Regions from separate parts of the Lysinibacillus sp. CD3-6 genome, predicted to be linked through region 2. Evidence: a T-box and tRNA genes for the amino acid it is inferred to sense, from the RefSeq annotation. Region 2 holds a T-box; the other holds one or more tRNA genes.
What was found. The T-box of region 2 lies ahead of proS (proline--tRNA ligase). A T-box ahead of a tRNA ligase gene usually reads a tRNA of that ligase, here a tRNA-Pro.
Positions count from the first base shown of each region.

Region 1: it has a tRNA-Pro gene. The T-box ahead of proS (proline--tRNA ligase) is inferred to sense a tRNA for this amino acid. The anticodon was not compared.

Region 1 covers NZ_CP085880.1:119,356-130,049, reverse strand. Annotated here, with positions in the region: gene aceB (malate synthase A) at 1-1,383, opposite strand, end outside; gene aceA (isocitrate lyase) at 1,483-2,766, opposite strand; gene FH508_RS00630 (LytTR family DNA-binding domain-containing protein) at 2,981-3,652, shown strand; rRNA gene rrf (5S ribosomal RNA) at 3,791-3,906, opposite strand; rRNA gene FH508_RS00620 (23S ribosomal RNA) at 4,095-7,022, opposite strand; tRNA gene FH508_RS00615 (tRNA-Ala) at 7,242-7,317, opposite strand; tRNA gene FH508_RS00610 (tRNA-Ile) at 7,331-7,407, opposite strand; rRNA gene FH508_RS00605 (16S ribosomal RNA) at 7,504-9,055, opposite strand; tRNA gene FH508_RS00600 (tRNA-Ala) at 9,198-9,273, opposite strand; tRNA gene FH508_RS00595 (tRNA-Pro) at 9,298-9,374, opposite strand; tRNA gene FH508_RS00590 (tRNA-Arg) at 9,384-9,460, opposite strand; tRNA gene FH508_RS00585 (tRNA-Leu) at 9,476-9,564, opposite strand; tRNA gene FH508_RS00580 (tRNA-Gly) at 9,570-9,644, opposite strand; tRNA gene FH508_RS00575 (tRNA-Leu) at 9,693-9,777, opposite strand; tRNA gene FH508_RS00570 (tRNA-Lys) at 9,803-9,878, opposite strand; tRNA gene FH508_RS00565 (tRNA-Thr) at 9,885-9,960, opposite strand; tRNA gene FH508_RS00560 (tRNA-Val) at 9,964-10,039, opposite strand; rRNA gene rrf (5S ribosomal RNA) at 10,050-10,165, opposite strand; rRNA gene FH508_RS00550 (23S ribosomal RNA) at 10,280-10,694, opposite strand, start outside.
Region 2 covers NZ_CP085880.1:1,367,078-1,377,771, forward strand. Annotated here, with positions in the region: gene FH508_RS06385 (hypothetical protein) at 1-35, shown strand, start outside; gene FH508_RS06390 (hypothetical protein) at 243-713, shown strand; gene FH508_RS06395 (hypothetical protein) at 1,178-1,639, shown strand; partial or broken gene FH508_RS24035 (MFS transporter) at 2,659-3,332, shown strand; gene FH508_RS24040 (MFS transporter) at 3,474-3,773, shown strand; gene FH508_RS06410 (BMQ_0737 family morphogenetic spore coat protein) at 3,900-4,838, opposite strand; gene FH508_RS06415 (DUF3992 domain-containing protein) at 5,106-5,504, shown strand; gene FH508_RS06420 (metallophosphoesterase) at 5,958-6,791, shown strand; gene FH508_RS06425 (peptidylprolyl isomerase) at 6,902-7,513, shown strand; gene FH508_RS06430 (BRCT domain-containing protein) at 7,594-7,920, opposite strand; gene FH508_RS06435 (YbgA family protein) at 7,945-8,307, opposite strand; T-box leader at 8,535-8,746, shown strand; gene proS (proline--tRNA ligase) at 8,797-10,233, shown strand.

The DNA of each region.
Region 1 (10,694 bases), 1.2 Mb from region 2:
ACGAATCCATTGCCATACTTGTGTCCGTGAGATTTCTGCTGTTGCAGCATCCTCCATCAAGTTGTTAATTGGTGCAGCACCATTACCACGTAACCAAGAAGCGATGTACTGAACCCCAACACTACAGTTAACGCGAAGACCGTCAAGTGTAATTGTACCTTCTGGAACAGCTACTAAATCTTCGGCCTTAACATTCACATCGTCGCGTTTTTTATGAATTTGATTTGGTGTCTCCATAATGGCATCAAACTGCTCCATAGCTGTTGCAACCATACCAGGATGTGCTACCCAAGTTCCATCATGACCATCAGTTGCCTCACGACGTTTGTCTTCCGCAACTTTTGCAAATGCTACTGCATTTGCCTCGTCATCCCCTTTAACAGGAATTTGTGCAGCCATACCGCCCATAGCTGGAGCATTGCGTTTATGACATGTTTGAATACATAAAGACGTATAAGCCTTCATAAATGGAACCGTCATTGTTACTTGACCGCGATCTGGTAAAATGACATCGGGTTGATTGCGCAGCCGTTTAATGTAGCTGAAAATATAATCCCAACGGCCACAGTTCAGTCCTGCTGAATGATCGCGAAGCTCATATAAAATTTCATCCATTTCAAATGCAGCTAATATTGTCTCAATTAGTACAGTAGCTCTAATTGTACCTTGCGGAATACCGATGTAATCTTGTGCAAAGACAAAAACATCGTTCCACAAACGAGCCTCTAAATGGCTTTCTAACTTTGGTAGGTAGAAGTATGGACCCGTACCTTTTGCTAGTGCATTTTTAGCATTGTGGAATAAATACAGAGCAAAATCAAAGAAACTTCCTGAAATTGGCTCATCATCTACAAGGACATGCTTTTCAAGTAAATGAAGGCCACGTGGACGTACTAATAATACAGCTGTTTCTTTATTTAATTTATACGTTTTACCATTCGATGCCTGTGTAAATTCAATTGTCTTATTAATGGCATCACGCATATTAATTTGACCAGAAATCATGTTCTCCCATGTAGGAGCAGATGCATCCTCAAAACAAGCCATGAACATTTTCGCACCAGAATTCAATGCGTTAATAACCATTTTGCGATCTACTGGTCCAGTAATTTCTACTCGTCGATCTTGTAAATCCGCTGGCAGTTGCGCAATCGTCCAATCTCCCTCGCGAATATGCTTTGTTTCTGGTAAGAAGTCGAGTTTCTCACCAGCATCAAGACGTTTTTGACGTTCTTGACGAGCCTCTAAAAGCTCCTGACGACGCGCATCGAACTTTTCATGCAGGGCAAGAACAAACTCAAGGGCTTCTGGTGTTAAAATTTCTTTTGTTTGCTCGTTTTGTTCCCCAACAATAGTAAGCTTACCTGTAGTTACCTGTTCCATTAGTAGTTCCCCCACCTCTCGTGATTGAAGTTTCCCCCGCTTAGGAGGTGCGAGGGAAACTTATCTATGATTATGAATTTAGGAATTAACTTAATTGAATTAAACGAATTGTTCAGTTTCTGTAGATCCTGCCATGGCAGTCGTTGAAGAAGTACCGCCTGAAATAACTTGTGATACATCATCGAAGTAACCTGTACCTACTTCACGTTGGTGACGAGTAGCTGTATAGCCTTTAGATTCAGAAGCAAACTCTGCTTGTTGTAGTTTAGAGTATGCAGCCATTCCGTTATCTTTATAGTCATGAGCTAGCTCAAACATAGAGTGATTTAATGCATGGAAGCCTGCTAATGTTACGAATTGGAATTTGTATCCTAATTTCCCAAGCTCACGTTGGTATTCCGCAATTTCTTCTTCTGAAAGGTTTGCTTTCCAGTTAAATGAAGGTGAGCAGTTGTAAGCAAGCATTTTACCTGGGAATTCAGCATGAATCGCCGTTGCAAATTCGCGAGCTTCTTCAAGAGATGGCTTAGATGTTTCACACCAGATTAAATCTGCGTATGGTGCGTATGCTAAACCACGAGCAATTGCTTGTTTAATACCTGGTTTTGTACGGAAGAAGCCTTCAGGTGTACGTTCACCAGTAATAAATTCAGCATCACGTGGATCGATATCTGAAGTAACCATATCAGCAGCATCTGCGTCAGTACGTGCGATTAAAATTGTATCTACGCCCATTACATCAGTTGCTAAACGAGCTGCAATTAAGTTACGAACAGCATTTTGTGTAGGAAGTAATACTTTACCTCCTAAGTGTCCACATTTCTTCTCAGAAGCTAATTGGTCTTCTAAATGAACACCTGCTGCTCCAGCTTCAATCATACCTTTTACAAGTTCGAATACATTTAGAGGACCACCGAAACCAGCTTCAGCATCTGCCACGATTGGAGCAAACCAATCGAAATCATCTACTCGACCTTCAGCATGGTCGATTTGATCTGCACGTTGTAGTGCTTGATTAATACGCTTTACTACAGCGGGTACAGAGTTAGCTGGGTATAATGATTGGTCAGGATACATTTGACCAGAAAGGTTAGCATCTGCCGCTACTTGCCAGCCTGATAAGTAAATTGCTTGTAATCCTGCTTTTACTTGTTGCACCGCTTGGTTACCTGTTAGTGCACCTAATGCATTAATGAATGGCTCTTCATGTAGGGATTTCCAAAGTCGTGTAGCACCTTTAGTTGCTAAAGTTTGCTCAATTACTACAGACCCCTGTAATTTAACTACTTCTTCAGCTGTATATGCGCGCTCAATACCAGCCCAACGAGGGTTTTCTGCCCATTGTTTTTCTAAAGCTTGGATTTTTTCTTGACGTGTTGACATATTGAAATTCCACCTTCCCCTTTGTATAAAATATACTCTGTTAAAAAACTTTTTAAATTCTGTTCCATAACAGGTTTATTTGTTGTAAATTAATATATAACAGTACATCTGAATTTTCATTATTTTTAGATAAAATACCGAATTTTAATGATGAAACTATCTTTTTAAGCGACAAAATTTGGTAAACTGTTTACAAATAAGGGGGCTACTCACAATGAATAATGAATTCGATTCTTTACAAAAAGATATTTCACAACAATTTATTACGATGTTACAAGACTGGATTCCACCAAATTCGTCCATCGCCATTGCTGTTCAAAACTCCTATATTTATTTTCACTCTGATTCACACAATATTCATTTAGAAACAGGGCGGCAAGTTGAGCCAGGTAGTATTGCAGCGCAAGTACTACAAACAAAAAAACGTACAGATGCAATTTTAGATAATACCTTATTTGGAACACCATATTACGGTATTGGCTATCCAATACATATACAAGATTCTCTAGCTGCATTAGTAGTTGTATTACCTTCAACTTTTACTGTCCAAAAATTAGAACCATATCAATTTTTAACTGGTAAACGAGAGGAAGAATGGAACCCTGTTGCAATTGAGAAAATATCATACCTTGAAAGTCTTCAGAAAAAAACATGGTTTTATGTAGAAAAGGAACAGTTTAAAACGAGTATTACACTCAAAGAGTTACAAATGCGTTTACCACCATTTTTCATTCGTATTCATCGATCATATATTGTGAATATTCATTTCATAAAAAAAATGGCACGGGATCTTACTTCAAATTTTATCGTTACATTAAAAGATGGGACAGAACTGCCAGTCAGCCAATCCTATCTTAATAATCTGCGAAATGCCCTTGAATTTTAGATAAAAAAATGAGTGTATAAAGCAGCAGCATACAAAGTCTATTTGTCGAATAGCCTCAATGCAATTTTAGTGAGGCTTATTCAAATAGACTATTTAAAATACAAAAAAACCTGAGAATAAATTCTCAGGTTTTGGTTTGCCTAGCGACGTCCTACTCTCACAGGGGGAAGCCCCCAACTACCATCGGCGCTAAAGAGCTTAACTTCCGTGTTCGGTATGGGAACGGGTGTGACCTCTTTGCCATCATCACTAGACTATTTACGGCTTTCAATATACATCGTATTTCTTTGTCAGCTTCATTCGTTCAGTCAGTCACGTACACAAGTACGCTCCTTCCTTCTCTCAATCGCTTCCGCGAACTACTCGTATCTTGAAACCCTTTGGTTGAAAGTGTTATTCTTTCAAAACTGGATAAACGGTTCATTGAATGTTTCAAACTTTTTTGGTTAAGTCCTCGATCGATTAGTATTCGTCAGCTCCATGTGTCACCACACTTCCACCTCGAACCTATCTACCTCATCGTCTTTGAGGGATCTTACTTACTTGCGTAATGGGAAATCTCATCTTGAGGGGGGCTTCATGCTTAGATGCTTTCAGCACTTATCCCGTCCACACATAGCTACCCAGCGATGCCTTTGGCAAGACAACTGGTACACCAGCGGTGTGTCCATCCCGGTCCTCTCGTACTAAGGACAGCTCCTCTCAAATTTCCTACGCCCACGACGGATAGGGACCGAACTGTCTCACGACGTTCTGAACCCAGCTCGCGTACCGCTTTAATGGGCGAACAGCCCAACCCTTGGGACCGACTACAGCCCCAGGATGCGATGAGCCGACATCGAGGTGCCAAACCTCCCCGTCGATGTGGACTCTTGGGGGAGATAAGCCTGTTATCCCCGGGGTAGCTTTTATCCGTTGAGCGATGGCCCTTCCATGCGGAACCACCGGATCACTAAGCCCGTCTTTCGACCCTGCTCGACTTGTAGGTCTCGCAGTCAAGCTCCCTTGTGCCTTTACACTCTACGAATGATTTCCAACCATTCTGAGGGAACCTTTGGGCGCCTCCGTTACCTTTTAGGAGGCGACCGCCCCAGTCAAACTGTCCGCCTGACACTGTCTCCTGCCCCGCTAAGGGGCATGGGTTAGAATTTCAATACAACCAGGGTAGTATCCCACCGACGCCTCCTTCGAAGCTGGCGCTCCGAGATCTCTGGCTCCTACCTATCCTGTACAAGTTGTACCAAAATTCAATATCAGGCTACAGTAAAGCTCCACGGGGTCTTTCCGTCCTGTCGCGGGTAACCTGCATCTTCACAGGTACTATAATTTCACCGAGTCTCTCGTTGAGACAGTGCCCAGATCGTTACGCCTTTCGTGCGGGTCGGAACTTACCCGACAAGGAATTTCGCTACCTTAGGACCGTTATAGTTACGGCCGCCGTTTACTGGGGCTTCAATTCGCAGCTTCGCTTGCGCTAACCACTCCTCTTAACCTTCCAGCACCGGGCAGGCGTCAGCCCCTATACGTCACCTTACGGTTTTGCAGAGACCTGTGTTTTTGCTAAACAGTCGCCTGGGCCTATTCACTGCGGCTCTCGTGCGCTTGCACGCTCAAGAGCACCCCTTCTCCCGAAGTTACGGGGTCATTTTGCCGAGTTCCTTAACGAGAGTTCTCTCGCACACCTTAGGATTCTCTCCTCGACTACCTGTGTCGGTTTGCGGTACGGGCACCTCTCACCTCGATAGAGGCTTTTCTTGGCAGTGTGAAATCAGGAACTTCGTCCATACGGACTCGCCATCACAGCTCAACGTTACAGTGTGCGGATTTGCCTACACACACGCCTTACTGCTTGGACGCGCACAACCAACGGCGCGCTTACCCTATCCTACTGCGTCCCCCCATTTCTCAAACGGTGAGGAGGTGGTACAGGAATATCAACCTGTTGTCCATCGCCTACGCCTATCGGCCTCGGCTTAGGTCCCGACTAACCCTGAGCGGACGAGCCTTCCTCAGGAAACCTTAGTCATACGGTGGACGGGATTCTCACCCGTCTTTCGCTACTCATACCGGCATTCTCACTTCTAAGCGCTCCACCAGTCCTTCCGGTCTGACTTCAACGCACTTAGAACGCTCTCCTACCACTGACATCGTAGATGTCAATCCACAGCTTCGGTGAATCGTTTAGCCCCGATACATTTTCGGCGCAGCGTCACTCGACCAGTGAGCTATTACGCACTCTTTAAATGATGGCTGCTTCTAAGCCAACATCCTGGTTGTCTGTGCAACGCCACATCCTTTTCCACTTAACGATTACTTTGGGACCTTAGCTGGTGGTCTGGGCTGTTTCCCTTTTGACTACGGATCTTATCACTCGCAGTCTGACTCCCGTGTATAAATATCTGGCATTCGGAGTTTGTCTGAATTCGGTAAACCGGGATGGCCCCCTAGTCCAAACAGTGCTCTACCTCCAGTATTCTCATCACGAGGCTAGCCCTAAAGCTATTTCGGAGAGAACCAGCTATCTCCAAGTTCGATTGGAATTTCTCCGCTACCCACACCTCATCCCCGCACTTTTCAACGTGCGTGGGTTCGGGCCTCCAGTAAGTGTTACCTCACCTTCACCCTGGACATGGGTAGATCACCTGGTTTCGGGTCTACGACCACGTACTAATTCGCCCTATTCAGACTCGCTTTCGCTGCGGCTCCGCCTTCTAAAGCTTAACCTCGCACGTAATCGTAACTCGCCGGTTCATTCTACAAAAGGCACGCTATCACCCATTAACGGGCTCTAACTACTTGTAGGCACACGGTTTCAGGATCTCTTTCACTCCCCTTCCGGGGTGCTTTTCACCTTTCCCTCACGGTACTGGTTCACTATCGGTCACTAGGTAGTATTTAGCCTTGGGAGATGGTCCTCCCGGATTCCGACGGAATTTCACGTGTTCCGCCGTACTCAGGATCCACTCTGGAGGGAATAAACTTTCGACTACAGGGCTTTTACCTGCTCTGGCGGACCTTTCCAAGTCGCTTCATCTAACTCATTCCTTTGTAACTCCGTATAGAGTGTCCTACAACCCCAAGAGGCAAGCCTCTTGGTTTGGGCTCTTCCCGTTTCGCTCGCCGCTACTCAGGGAATCGATTTTTCTTTCTCTTCCTCCAGGTACTTAGATGTTTCAGTTCCCTGGGTCTGCCTTCAAGACGCTATGTATTCACGTCAAGATACTACGCGATTAAACGTAGTGGGTTCCCCCATTCGGAAATCTCCGGATCAAAGCTCACTTACAGCTCCCCGAAGCATATCGGTGTTAGTGCCGTCCTTCTTCGGCTCCTAGTGCCAAGGCATTCGCCGTGCGCCCTTAATAACTTAACCTACAGCTTCCGATATACATCGTAATACAGCGTCAGCTTCATTCGTTCAATCAGTCACGTACGAAAGTACGCTCCTTCACTCACTCAATCGCTTCCTTGTCTTACTCGTATCTCGAAACCTTTTAATGTTATTAAGCCTATAAAAAAACTTAAAAAAATAAATGTGTTTGTTACAATTTCAATGTCGTTTTATCCAGTTTTCAAAGAACAAATAATAAATTGGTGGAGCCTAGCGGGATCGAACCGCTGACCTCCTGCGTGCAAGGCAGGCGCTCTCCCAGCTGAGCTAAGGCCCCAAGAGGTTATATATGGTGGGCCTAAATGGACTCGAACCATCGACCTCACGCTTATCAGGCGTGCGCTCTAACCAGCTGAGCTATAGGCCCTCTTGGAAGTTTTATAATATTGTTTATAAACCTTCAAAACTGAACGCAAAACGTAATCTTACAAACCCAAGGTTTGTATTCCGAAAATATCCTTAGAAAGGAGGTGATCCAGCCGCACCTTCCGATACGGCTACCTTGTTACGACTTCACCCCAATCATCTATCCCACCTTCGGCGGCTGGCTCCAAAAGGTTACCTCACCGACTTCGGGTGTTACAAACTCTCGTGGTGTGACGGGCGGTGTGTACAAGGCCCGGGAACGTATTCACCGCGGCATGCTGATCCGCGATTACTAGCGATTCCGGCTTCATGTAGGCGAGTTGCAGCCTACAATCCGAACTGAGAACGACTTTATCGGATTAGCTCCCTCTCGCGAGTTGGCAACCGTTTGTATCGTCCATTGTAGCACGTGTGTAGCCCAGGTCATAAGGGGCATGATGATTTGACGTCATCCCCACCTTCCTCCGGTTTGTCACCGGCAGTCACCTTAGAGTGCCCAACTAAATGATGGCAACTAAGATCAAGGGTTGCGCTCGTTGCGGGACTTAACCCAACATCTCACGACACGAGCTGACGACAACCATGCACCACCTGTCACCGTTGTCCCCGAAGGGAAAACTATATCTCTACAGTGGTCAACGGGATGTCAAGACCTGGTAAGGTTCTTCGCGTTGCTTCGAATTAAACCACATGCTCCACCGCTTGTGCGGGCCCCCGTCAATTCCTTTGAGTTTCAGTCTTGCGACCGTACTCCCCAGGCGGAGTGCTTAATGCGTTAGCTGCAGCACTAAGGGGCGGAAACCCCCTAACACTTAGCACTCATCGTTTACGGCGTGGACTACCAGGGTATCTAATCCTGTTTGCTCCCCACGCTTTCGCGCCTCAGTGTCAGTTACAGACCAGATAGTCGCCTTCGCCACTGGTGTTCCTCCAAATCTCTACGCATTTCACCGCTACACTTGGAATTCCACTATCCTCTTCTGCACTCAAGTCTCCCAGTTTCCAATGACCCTCCACGGTTGAGCCGTGGGCTTTCACATCAGACTTAAGAAACCACCTGCGCGCGCTTTACGCCCAATAATTCCGGACAACGCTTGCCACCTACGTATTACCGCGGCTGCTGGCACGTAGTTAGCCGTGGCTTTCTAATAAGGTACCGTCAAGGTACAGCCAGTTACTACTGTACTTGTTCTTCCCTTACAACAGAGTTTTACGAACCGAAATCCTTCTTCACTCACGCGGCGTTGCTCCATCAGGCTTTCGCCCATTGTGGAAGATTCCCTACTGCTGCCTCCCGTAGGAGTCTGGGCCGTGTCTCAGTCCCAGTGTGGCCGATCACCCTCTCAGGTCGGCTACGCATCGTTGCCTTGGTGAGCCGTTACCTCACCAACTAGCTAATGCGCCGCGGGCCCATCCTATAGCGACAGCCGAAACCGTCTTTCAGAATTGTCTCATGAGAGACAAAAGATTATTCGGTATTAGCCCCGGTTTCCCGGAGTTATCCCAAACTATAGGGTAGGTTGCCCACGTGTTACTCACCCGTCCGCCGCTAACGTCAAAGGAGCAAGCTCCTTATCTGTCCGCTCGACTTGCATGTATTAGGCACGCCGCCAGCGTTCGTCCTGAGCCAGGATCAAACTCTCCATAAAAGAAATTTGATTAGCTCAAATTGTTTTGCTGGCATCAATTTTGATGTCCAAAATTTTGTTTCGTTCACTAACGAAGTTAGCTACTAAAAACTATATTGATTACGTTTTGCTTGTTCAGTTTTCAAGGTTCATTTATTGTAATTGGTGGAGCCTAGCGGGATCGAACCGCTGACCTCCTGCGTGCAAGGCAGGCGCTCTCCCAGCTGAGCTAAGGCCCCATATAAAATCATGTATTAAGGAAATGGTCGGGAAGACAGGATTCGAACCTGCGACCCCTTGGTCCCAAACCAAGTGCTCTACCAAGCTGAGCTACTTCCCGTTCATTTATTGGCGCGCCCGGCAGGAGTCGAACCCACAACCTTCTGATCCGTAGTCAGACGCTCTATCCAATTGAGCTACGGGCGCTTACTATTAAAAAAATGGTGCCGAGGGCCGGAATCGAACCGGCACGGTAGTCACCTACCGCAGGATTTTAAGTCCTGTGCGTCTGCCAGTTCCGCCACCCCGGCACATTTGGAGCGGAAGACGAGGTTCGAACTCGCGACCCCCACCTTGGCAAGGTGGTGTTCTACCACTGAACTACTTCCGCATGTGCATAAGATTATTTATCCTGGCAATTATGAAATTAAAAAATAAATGGTGCGGGTGAAGGGAGTCGAACCCCCACGCCTCGCGGCGCTAGATCCTAAGTCTAGTGCGTCTGCCAATTCCGCCACACCCGCATATTATTGTTGGCAATTATAAAAATGGTGAGCCATGAAGGACTCGAACCTTCGACCCTCTGATTAAAAGTCAGATGCTCTACCAACTGAGCTAATGGCTCAAAAAATGGTGCCGGCTATAGGAATCGAACCCACGACCTACTGATTACAAGTCAGTTGCTCTACCTGCTGAGCTAAACCGGCATATGGTGGAGGATGACGGGCTCGAACCGCCGACCCTCTGCTTGTAAGGCAGATGCTCTCCCAGCTGAGCTAATCCTCCTGGGTATTATGCCTAGCGACGTCCTACTCTCACAGGGGGAAGCCCCCAACTACCATCGGCGCTAAAGAGCTTAACTTCCGTGTTCGGTATGGGAACGGGTGTGACCTCTTTGCCATCATCACTAGACTATTTAAAAGACAAGATTCATTATAACATAAAATGTTATAATTACAAGCTTTTTTTAAAGCTTTCTTATTCTTTCAAAACTGGATAAACGGTTCATTGAATGTTTCAAACTTTTTGGTTAAGTCCTCGATCGATTAGTATTCGTCAGCTCCATGTGTCACCACACTTCCACCTCGAACCTATCTACCTCATCGTCTTTGAGGGATCTTACTTACTTGCGTAATGGGAAATCTCATCTTGAGGGGGGCTTCATGCTTAGATGCTTTCAGCACTTATCCCGTCCACACATAGCTACCCAGCGATGCCTTTGGCAAGACAACTGGTACACCAGCGGTGTGTCCATCCCGGTCCTCTCGTACTAAGGACAGCTCCTCTCAAATTTCCTACGCCCACGACGGATAGGGACCGAACTGTCTCACGACGTTCTGAACCCAGCTCGCGTACCGCTTTAATGGGCGAACAGCCCAACCCTTGGGACCGACTACAGCCCCAGGATGCGATGAGCCGACATCGAGGTGCCAAACCTCCC
Region 2 (10,694 bases):
TTTTTTATAAATGGCGATTAAATAATCACTCTTAATGATTTGTCTAACTAAAACAAACCATAGCCAAAAAAGACCGTAAAAACGGTCTTTTTTTGTTGTTTGCCAACTATAATAGGAACATCCAACGTTCAAAATTCACTTATACAGAAAAAGGATAATATTATGTGAATATATAGTTAAGTAGAGTGAAAATATATGAAATTTGATATAATTTTTAAAAAATAAAAGTGAGGAGGAACTCTATGCGGAAACGGACAATTTTAATAGTCATTTTTGTAGTTTTAGTCAGTATAGCTTTAATGGGATTAGATATTTATGAAAATAAAACAAGAGAAGTTGCTCTTAAGGCGGAAGCTGAAAAAGTTTATACTGTGTCGGACATATTTAAGGATGCGGATTTTAGCACGGAAAAAATGAAGCTAGGAATAGGGATTATAAATGGGAATATAGAGGAATATGAAACGGTTTTTATAGAAGACGAAGAACAGCTAAAACAAATTGTCCACCTTGTACAAAACTTACATTTACAAATATCGAACAATATATATATGTTAAGTGATGCCGATTATTGGGTTAAAATAAAATCTAATAAGGATTACTACATTTATATATTCAAAGACGAAAAAGAAATATGTTTTAGTAGCGATACTAGGTATTTTAAAATACTAAACAATGATGAATTTTTTAATACTTTAGAACAAGCTATTCAATAATAACCCCTGCCTATTATAGACTGGGGGTTATTTGCGCTTACGATGAGAAGTGGTATCGAGTAGCGATTGCTGAAACAGGGATCGTCAAAGTAGTGGCCCCTGTCGTTGAGGACTCTTCTTGAAACAAAATCAACTTATACATTTGATTAAATTTTCTTAGGAATTTTCGATAAATTTACTGGAGAAATCGTTTTTTTAAGAGAGATATTTGGATGAAATTGATATTTTTATAGATGGAATATCCAATGAAAAAAATGTTCTATTTTTAATTGAAAAAACTAAAAAATTCTGATAAATTATTAAAAAATAAATGGAGGGGGTTGAAATAGATGTAAATTTAAGTATCCTATCGTTAAAAAGGGTGGGGCGATTACATATTTCAAAATTGTTATTTTTGAAAGCCTTTGGGAGGAACTTTAGAAGTTTACTAATTAAAACAAGTAAATGAAGAAGGTGTGATATCGATGAATAGCAAATCTAAAAAAACAATACTATTTTCGATGCTTCCTGTGACTTTTGCTGTATCGTACTATCTTATTGGACAACCAAAACCCGAGGTTACAAGTGAATTGACTGAGATATTGCCAAATGGTGAAATGAAGGTATCAATTATGAAAAAAGTCGATGAAGAAACAATGAAGTGGCTTGACGAAAAAAAAGCAAATATACAATCACTCATAGCAGAACAAACAGGTTTAAAAGGTGAAGATGTTCTAGTATCGGCAACCTCTGAATCAACTGTAGACGCTACAAAGAATCAAGAAATAGCATGTTCCGTTGTACTGCGCACGGAGTCAACATTTGATAACCAAATCATTCAAAACGTCGTAGATGGAATCATCAATGTTTTCAAACAAGATTCTGTTGGTGCAACTATTAATAAAGAAAATATTGTAATTACGAATAATAATGATGTCCTCCATTAAAAATACAACTGCTATGTAAGAAAAAGTAAATAACCTTTTGGAAGTAAAGAGGGGCTAATTTGAAAGTACCTCACTATCACAATTGATATGCTCTCAAAATTTTATTTTTTTTTATACCTACACCTGGGAGCATATCTTGCTTTATTGGGTGCTTTTTTTATGTATTAATGCCTTTAATACTAAAGGAACATTATTGACATATTATCAACCTTAATTAAAAATTTTATTTCGGGAATGATAGATTCTATAAACCACATAAACTATGGAATTTAATAACAACAAGATAATCATCTGTATTGTTATTGTAATAACAACAAATAACACATCTGCAAATAATACAATTTCGCCAGGTGGCAATTCTTGAGCAGGAGTTGATAGAACGGTAATAAACGTAATAATAATCGAACTAAAAAACGCAGCATAAGCAAAAAGGACGTGTTGATAAAACTGTAGTCTAAATTTGCTAAACCAAAAAATTATATTAATCAGCACTAAAGTAAAAGGGAAAAATAAAAATTGATAAATCATCATATTTATTGAGTCTTCTAGAACTGTCCAATAAAAAATTTGGGCTAAAGATATAATGATAATATTTGTTGACGCTACAATGAATGAACTATTGCTGTTATGCATTACGTCACCCCATAACTACTTTTTTATCTATTTTAAATACATAGATCTTTGTTTGTAAATTGAAAAGAAACGAGGCAAAACTGTTTTATTTATCTTGGAAAATAGTAAATAAGAGAAGAAAATGAAACGTAAATATGTACCTTGATAGCGCCTTTAATGAGGTGCTTTGTCTACTCCCAAAACAATTAAAAAATAATATTGACGAAAAAAAAAGAATAGACTACTATATCGTTAAACGAAAATGATTATCATTATCATATAAAAAGAACATAAGGAGATAAAGCAAAAGGTAGGCGTAACATCGGATGACAGGTAAAAATAGTAGTTTAATGAATCGTCCTTTTACACCACTGTCTGTAGCAATGCTTCAACTATATGTATTATCTATGTTATTTTTCACGGCGTCTTCCATTTTAACAATTATTTTCCCATTGCAAGCAGAAAAAAGTGGTATTTCTGAAGGTGAAATTGGCTTTATTATGGGCATCACTATGTTTGTATGTATGGTTTTAAGACCGTGGGCAGGACAGATGATAGCGAAGTATAGTGTGAAAGTGATGATGAAATGGCTTTTAGTAGGGCATGCAGTTACACTGACGCTTTATGTATTATTTGGCATCGATAGCATTTATGTTGTGCGTTTGTTGCAGGGTGTTGTGCTCGCTTTTTTTCAATGTCGATGCAACTAGGTATAAGCGATATGTTAAAAAATGAAGATCGTGGACAAGGCATGGCAATGTATACACTTTCAACGGTTATGCCTTCTCTCTATGGCCCTGTTGTGGCAATACTACTTTGGCAACAATTAAATGGTAACTACTTAATAGGGTGTATCATTTTATTAGCGATTTTGCCGCTACTTTTACTTATTGGTGCCCCTTTACCACAACAACAAAAGATATTGGTTTCTTTTTCGTTTCGAGAATTATTAAGTGCAGTAAAACAATCGACAAGTAATAAAGGACTTGTTATTGCATCAATGACAATCATATTAGGTTCGACAATAATTGGTGCTATATCGACGTTTTTACCTCTATATATGTTGAAGTTCAATCTTGGTAATATAGCAGTTTATTTATTTATCCAAGCACTTGTCGTTGTAGGAAGTCGGTTTATTTTGCGTAAACAGATTCCTTCTGACGGACATTGGCATCCGTATTTCATTGTCCTTGTGCTTTTGTCATCAACTATTGGAACAACAATGCTAGCCTTTGGAGAGCAGCTCGGCAATTTCATTTATTTATCAGCTATTTTTAATGGGTTAGCATCTGCCATGCTATATCCAACAATTATGACCTACATATCGTTTGCCATTCCAGAAAAGAAAAAACATATATTGCTTGGAGTCTTTCTTGCAACCTATGATTTAGGATTTTCGGCTGGGAGCTTGGCTATGGGGATAGTCGTGCAACTGTCATCGTATGCCATGATGTTTATTGTTTGCTCCTTTGTAGCTCTTATAGCTATTGGGGCAGTTATGTTTAAAAAAAATATTCGTTAAGCGATAAATATCCCTCTGCTCAACTAGTTTGAACAAGAGGGATATTCTTTGTTAACTTTCGAATTTAACGATAATAACGGCTATATTAAATTTTAATATTATAGGATAGGAATTAAAAAAACCTACTTATGGAACACTTTCATGAACTTCTAAATGACAGTCAGTACATTTACGTGGCTGACAAAGAGCGGCGATAAGTTCAATGATTACCTTATTAAAAGAATAAATGCTTTGACAAATGGATAGCATGATCACCAACTCTATGCAATTAGTCTTATTATGAAATGATGATGATGGAATAATATGAGTTCTACAATTAACATCGATAACTTTAAAATTAATTTCTGTCCCTGGAGGTGCACATAAAGCGACTGTTTCAACCTCAGAAAAGGGAAAAATACATTTAGAACAAATTTCTCCTTGATTATTCATAAATTGAACACAAATAAAACCTTCTACTAAAAAATCGACTATATGCAATAAAATAGTTTCTCCTCGCTCATCTGTAACATGAACGCACTCTCTATTATCTGAACAAGTCAATTCTTTGCATGTAATTGAGCTACCACTATCAGAAGAAATAGGGTTCCCATGACAATCCGATACATAACAAATTGTTTGCTTAATATCTCTCGGTGAATTTAGTTTGTAATCATTGCCTGGATGATAATGGAACATAATTTTAAATTCCCCATGGCAGTTTGGTGTATTTCCAATACATTGGACTTCTATCGAGTCAAGATGTGTAAAGGTTGCTGAAAATGAACTACCTTCGTTAACTTCTGCTTGTTTTTCACCATTTACAAATACAGATAAAATATTACCATAGCCGCTTTTAAAGTTTATGCAAATAGAGCCACCGATTTGATTAATGCCGTATGTTGTCCATAAAATGGTGCGTTCCAATTGTCCACTCGGAACCGAAAAATCACAACAAATATAATCATCAAACTTTTTTTGCTCTAGTTGAATCATTTCTCTTAACTTTATAACCGTGGAATTATTAACCCAATCATATATTTTAGATACCTTTACACAATGAACGGATGGTTTCTCATTTTGCATGATTCCCCTTGTTCCTCCCTTCAAAGTAATAGTCTTATCTAGACTATGTTTTTACCATAAATGTGGTCACGGCCATGTTCGAGCATTCGTCTGTCAATTATTTATACAGAAGTAGTTGAGAGAATAGGCAATTCAAAAAAAATTATGGGCTTTTAATTACTTTTTATCTATTTAATTTAGCGTTACAGTAGTCTAAATTCTTTCGAACATAAAGCATTTACTATAGAGAACGAATAAATCAGGTGAGTAAGGAGTTGAATATAATTTATGTGTCAAGGTTCTAATGGAAATATTGTTGGTAATTTCAGTTGTTGTGAACCTAAAAAATATGTACAAGATAAAGTATGTAATAGTTTCACAGTTGCAGGTGACGATGTAGTTGGCGCTGAAATCATTTACGCTACTAATGCAAACGAGGTTATTTTCGCATCAGGGTTTATAAAAAATATAGGTAACTTTCCACTTACAATACAATTTGTTAAAGGAGCTGACCCTGTTGCAGGTACTGGTGGTACAGTCGTAAGACAAACTGCTATCCCAATTGGTGGTGCTTTTACTTTTACAATTTCACGATTCGATACGATTCGTGTATTTGCCACAGGTGCAACAGAAGTACTACCTGCTGCAGGAGAATTCTGTATCACACCACGTTATGAACTTTCTTAAAAAAGTATTTTGTAGCCAGTTGACGGTAGTTCGCTGAAAGCTGGCTATTAATCTTTTTCTAATGAAGCATTACTAGATGTACTAAATTACGAACTGTGCCTTTACATATATAATAATTCTTTGGCTTTGCACTGGATCAGATTCATATTATGACTTTCGGGAAATCCTAATTCTTTTATCGACATATCGAAATAAAGATTATCTTCAAAAATACGAGAGTCGTACTAGCATCGTAGCCAAAAATGATATACAGTATGAAGTGGTGTTAGTGGACTCGTATATTCGTTTTACGTTGTGGTTTAAATAATTTGAATCAAAATAAAACAAAGAACGAGCATCTATGTAGTGCACGTTCTTTTTATTTATTGAATACTTTTGCGGCTATCATAAAAGGACAATAATACGCACCTTTATAAAAACGGTTATCGGTTTGAAAGGGGCATTTACATTCGAATGAAGAGTGTTAAAAGGATTGTGAAAATAGTTTTATTACTTATAGTATTAATAGCGTTACTTGTAGGATATGCTTTTAAAATTGAACCAACTAGACTTGTCGTTCATACATATGATTTACATGAAAACAAAGGACAAGCATTGAAAGTAGTTCAACTGTCCGATATTCAAGTTAGTGAAACTTATACGGTAAACCAATTGAACGCGTTAGTCGAAAAGGTTAATCAATTATCACCTGATATTATTGTTTTTACAGGGGATTTATTCGAAAATTTTTCTGCGTTTCAACATAAACAAGAAGTAACTGAAAGTTTATCGAAGCTTAAGGCTACGGTCGGGAAATATGCAGTGTGGGGAAACCGTGATTACGGTGGTGGTGCATTTAAAATATATGAAGATTTATTAACGAATTCAGGTTTTACTCTATTAAGTAATCGTGGAGTGAATGTCACTGTATTAAATGGTAAGAAGCTATTTATCGGTGGATTGGATGATGGCTTGCTGGGCAATCCAGACGCAGATCAATTACTATCGACAATGGATGTTGACTATGATTACCAAATAGTCCTTATGCATGAGCCAGATATGGCAGACCTTCTAAAAGATACGTCTATTAATTTGATATTAGCAGGGCATAGTCATGGAGGACAAATTAAAATACCATTTATAAAAACAAAGACTACTGCATTGGCTGAAAAATATAATGATGGCTTTTATACCATTAACAAAAGTACAGGTATGCAGCTTTATGTAAATACAGGAATTGGCACGTCTAGAATCCCTGCTCGTTTTATGGTTCCACCTGAAATCTCTGTTTTTAATATCTATTTGTAAGATAAAGTTGTCGGTCATTATCTTATAGATATATAATTCAATTAACTGACTAGATAGGGAGTGAAAAAGCGTTGGCACGATCTAAAGTATTGTATTTTGTCGTTAGCCTTATGGCACTCGTTTTTGTTCTGACAGGTTGTGGAACATCAAAAGAGGAGAAGACAGCTGAAGAAAATGTTGAATATGCATCTAAAGTGAAGGAAAATCCAATTGTAACGATTACAATGGATGATGATAAAAAAATTGTGATCGAACTAGAGCCTAAAGTAGCGCCAAATACAGTTGCGAATTTTATTTCCTTAGTAAAAGATGGTTTTTATGATGGGCTTATTTTTCATCGCGTAATTCCTGGCTTTATGATTCAAGGAGGCGACCCTGCAGGAAATGGATCTGGTGGTCCTGATTATTCGATTGCGGGCGAATTTACGAATAATGGCTTTGAAAATAATTTAAAACATGAACGTGGTGTTATATCAATGGCACGGACGAATGGCAATCCAAATTCTGCGGGTTCACAATTTTTTATTATGACTGAAGCATCGTCTCATCTTGATGGCGACTATGCTGCTTTTGGAAAAGTCATTGAAGGTATGGAAACGGTCGATGAGATTGTAGCAGTTGATCGAGATGCGACAGATAAGCCGTTAGAAGAACAAAAAATGAAAAAGGTCGAAGTGGATACAAAGGGCTTTGACTATCCTGCACCAGCAGTGAAAAAATAATAATTCATACTCTTTTTATTAAAAAGCACGTTGATTGACCGCGGGGATGCGGTGGGTCAACGTGCTTTTGTATGGAGGCGCTAAAATTTTTGCATTGAAATAAGCCAAATAAAATCATCTTCTGCAATAATTTGAATGTCATGCCCAAGCTGAATTAAGCGTTCGGCTTTTAAATGTTTTGTGCTTTTCTCTCGTCGGTTCTTGCCGAGGATAAGGAAATCTGTCTCTTTTGTTACGGCTCCTTGCATTATTGCGCCATAAGCTCGCGCATTTTTTGCAGCTTCAGAACGTGTCATCGTGGAGAGGGCCCCTGTAAAGACGATTTGTTTATGATAGAATGGATGCATTATACGTTCGGATGGATTCGATAGGTAGATAACTTCTGTATTGTCTTGATTTTTGTTCATGTCGGTTCTCCTAAGAGGTTCATTTTAGAGAAATGTAATATTTAAAATAGTACTTTCTCGTAAATATGTAATGTTATATTGTATCGCTAATTGCTGTAAAAAGTAAAGAAGCGCCGTTATTTTACCAGTGATGAGCAGTTGCTCGTATTGTTGCTTTTCTTCTATTGTGGCAACTTTACGGAAATAACCCCACATATGCTGGCACGCATTGCGCATGCTGCCATCAGTAGGTGTTTGTTGTAATGCTGCTTCGATTAATTGTTCAATTTGTTCATGGGGGAGTAAATCGCGCATTGCTTGCCGAAGCTGATTGTAATGTTTTTGGCTATGAAACATAACACGATATTTTTCTTCACGCCATAATTGTTCAGTTTGTTGACGATTCATACAAGCACCTTCTCTTATAATTGTTTAAGTCTATTACAGTATAAACATCATTCATGTTGAGTAACGACATATCTATGATATTTTTAAGCTGAATCCTGTACCCTATGGCCTTTGACCAATTTATTAAATGCGAGCTGGATTTCCTTCGCTGGTAGAGTAATAATTGGACATGGATTGATAGTAATGATTGAATTACATATAGCAAATTGGTATATTAATGTATAAATAATAAATCGATGATGTGATCAAGTAAATAAGTATTGTGAAACAGATAATATAGCCTAGGCTGAGAGCTATATCACCTCTTCTTATTGAAACCTACCACGGAGATGTCAGTTAACAACTAACCGAGTCGTTTCGTTACAAACGTTTAGAGGGCTTATCTATTTAAGTCGAACTAAGGTGGTACCACGTCAATTAGCGTAAAGACGTCCTTTATGAGGATGCTTTATGCTTTTTTTATTAGTTAAAACATAGGAGGAAAAGAAGATGGCTCAAAAAATAAACGATTTTTCAAAATGGTATGTAGAGACAATTCAAAAAGCAGATTTAATGGATTACACGCCAGTTCGTGGTTGTATTGCTTTTAAACCGGACGGCTATGAATTATGGGAGCACATTCAAGCGGAGATGGATAAGCGTTTTAAGGAAACAGGTCACCGTAATGCATACTTCCCAATGTTAATACCAGAATCATTTTTTCAAAAGGAAAAGGATCATATCGAAGGATTTTCTCCAGAGCTTCCATGGGTCACAGAAGCGGCAGGTGAGAAGTTAGAGGAGCGCTTGGCTTTACGTCCAACCTCTGAAACAATGATTGGACATTTGTATTCAAATTGGATAAAAAGTTATCGTGACCTTCCAGTTTTAATTAATCAATGGGCAAATGTATTCCGTTGGGAAAAGAAAACACTTCCGTTTATCCGTACTTCTGAATTTTTATGGCAAGAAGGCCATACTGCTCATGTTGATGAAGAAGATGCACGTAAAGAAACAATGCAAATGTTGGCGATTTATAAAGAAGTTGTAGAAGGATTACTAGCAATTCCAGTATATGATGGACAAAAGACACCATCTGAACGCTTTGCTGGAGCGGTTGATACTTTCTCTATTGAAGCAATGATGAAGGATGGAAAGGCTGTTCAAGCAGGTACATCCCATTACTTAGGTACAAAATTTGCTGAAGCATTTGATATTAAATATTTAAATAAAGAAAATAAACATGTTTATGTCCATACAACTTCTTGGGGTACATCGACACGATTAATCGGCTCTGTCATTATGGTGCATGGCGATGAGCAAGGTCTTGTTTTACCACCAAAGATTGCACCGTCGCAAGTGGTATTAATTCCTGTTGGACCATGGAAAAAGAACCCTGCTATTATCGAGAAATTAGATGAAATTTTTGCAGCGTTAAAAGCAAAAGGAATTCGTGTTCGCCTTGATGACTCAGATCAATCGCCAGGCTATAAATTTAATGAGTGGGAGCTAAAAGGTGTACCAGTACGTATTGAATTAGGACCACGTGACTTAGAAAATCAACAAGGATTAATGAAAGCCCGTGATGAAGAGGAGAAAGTTTCTGTAGCGTTAGAAACTATAGTTGAAAGCATTGAAACAGAGCTTGAAACGATGCAAACACGTCTGTTCGAAAAAGCAAAAGCTTTCCGTGCGAACAATTCGCATACACATATTGATTCAATGGAGCAGTTAAAGCAACATTTAGCACAATCTGAACAAAATGAAACAATTCCAGGTTGGATTTTAGCAGGCTGGTGTGGAGACGATGCTTGTGAAGAAAACGTAAAAGAAGAGACAAAATTCACAACACGTAATATCCCATTCAATCCACCAGTAACAAAGGACACTTGCATCCATTGTGGGAAAGAAGCAAAGCATACTGTTTGGTTTGCACGTGCATACTAATTGAAGACTTAATATAAATAAAAAGCGTTTCAACAATTTTGTTGAACGCTTTTTTTATGACTTTCTACTCATGATTCTATAACTTGAACGTACTTCGTAACATGAATATGGATTCAATGAAGAAAATTGGTATTATAATACATAATTTTAATAATAATTGGTTTTAAAATGATAATAGTTTAAAATATGTATATATTTACATTTTAAGGATATATGATATACTAATTATTAGTAGGAAAAGTAGAACCATCATAACGGATGGACATGGAAGACACATTATTTTTATTCTGCTAGTTTAACAATAATGATACATATGGAAGTTCAATTTCATGCATGTTTAGTATTTTTCAGGTCACTTTAGTAAGCGCTTTCACGTTATTGGGAGAGACATAGAATTATATGCTAAGTATAATCTGTTGTCCATTACCTAGATATCTTACTTTGTTAACCGACCATTTTAA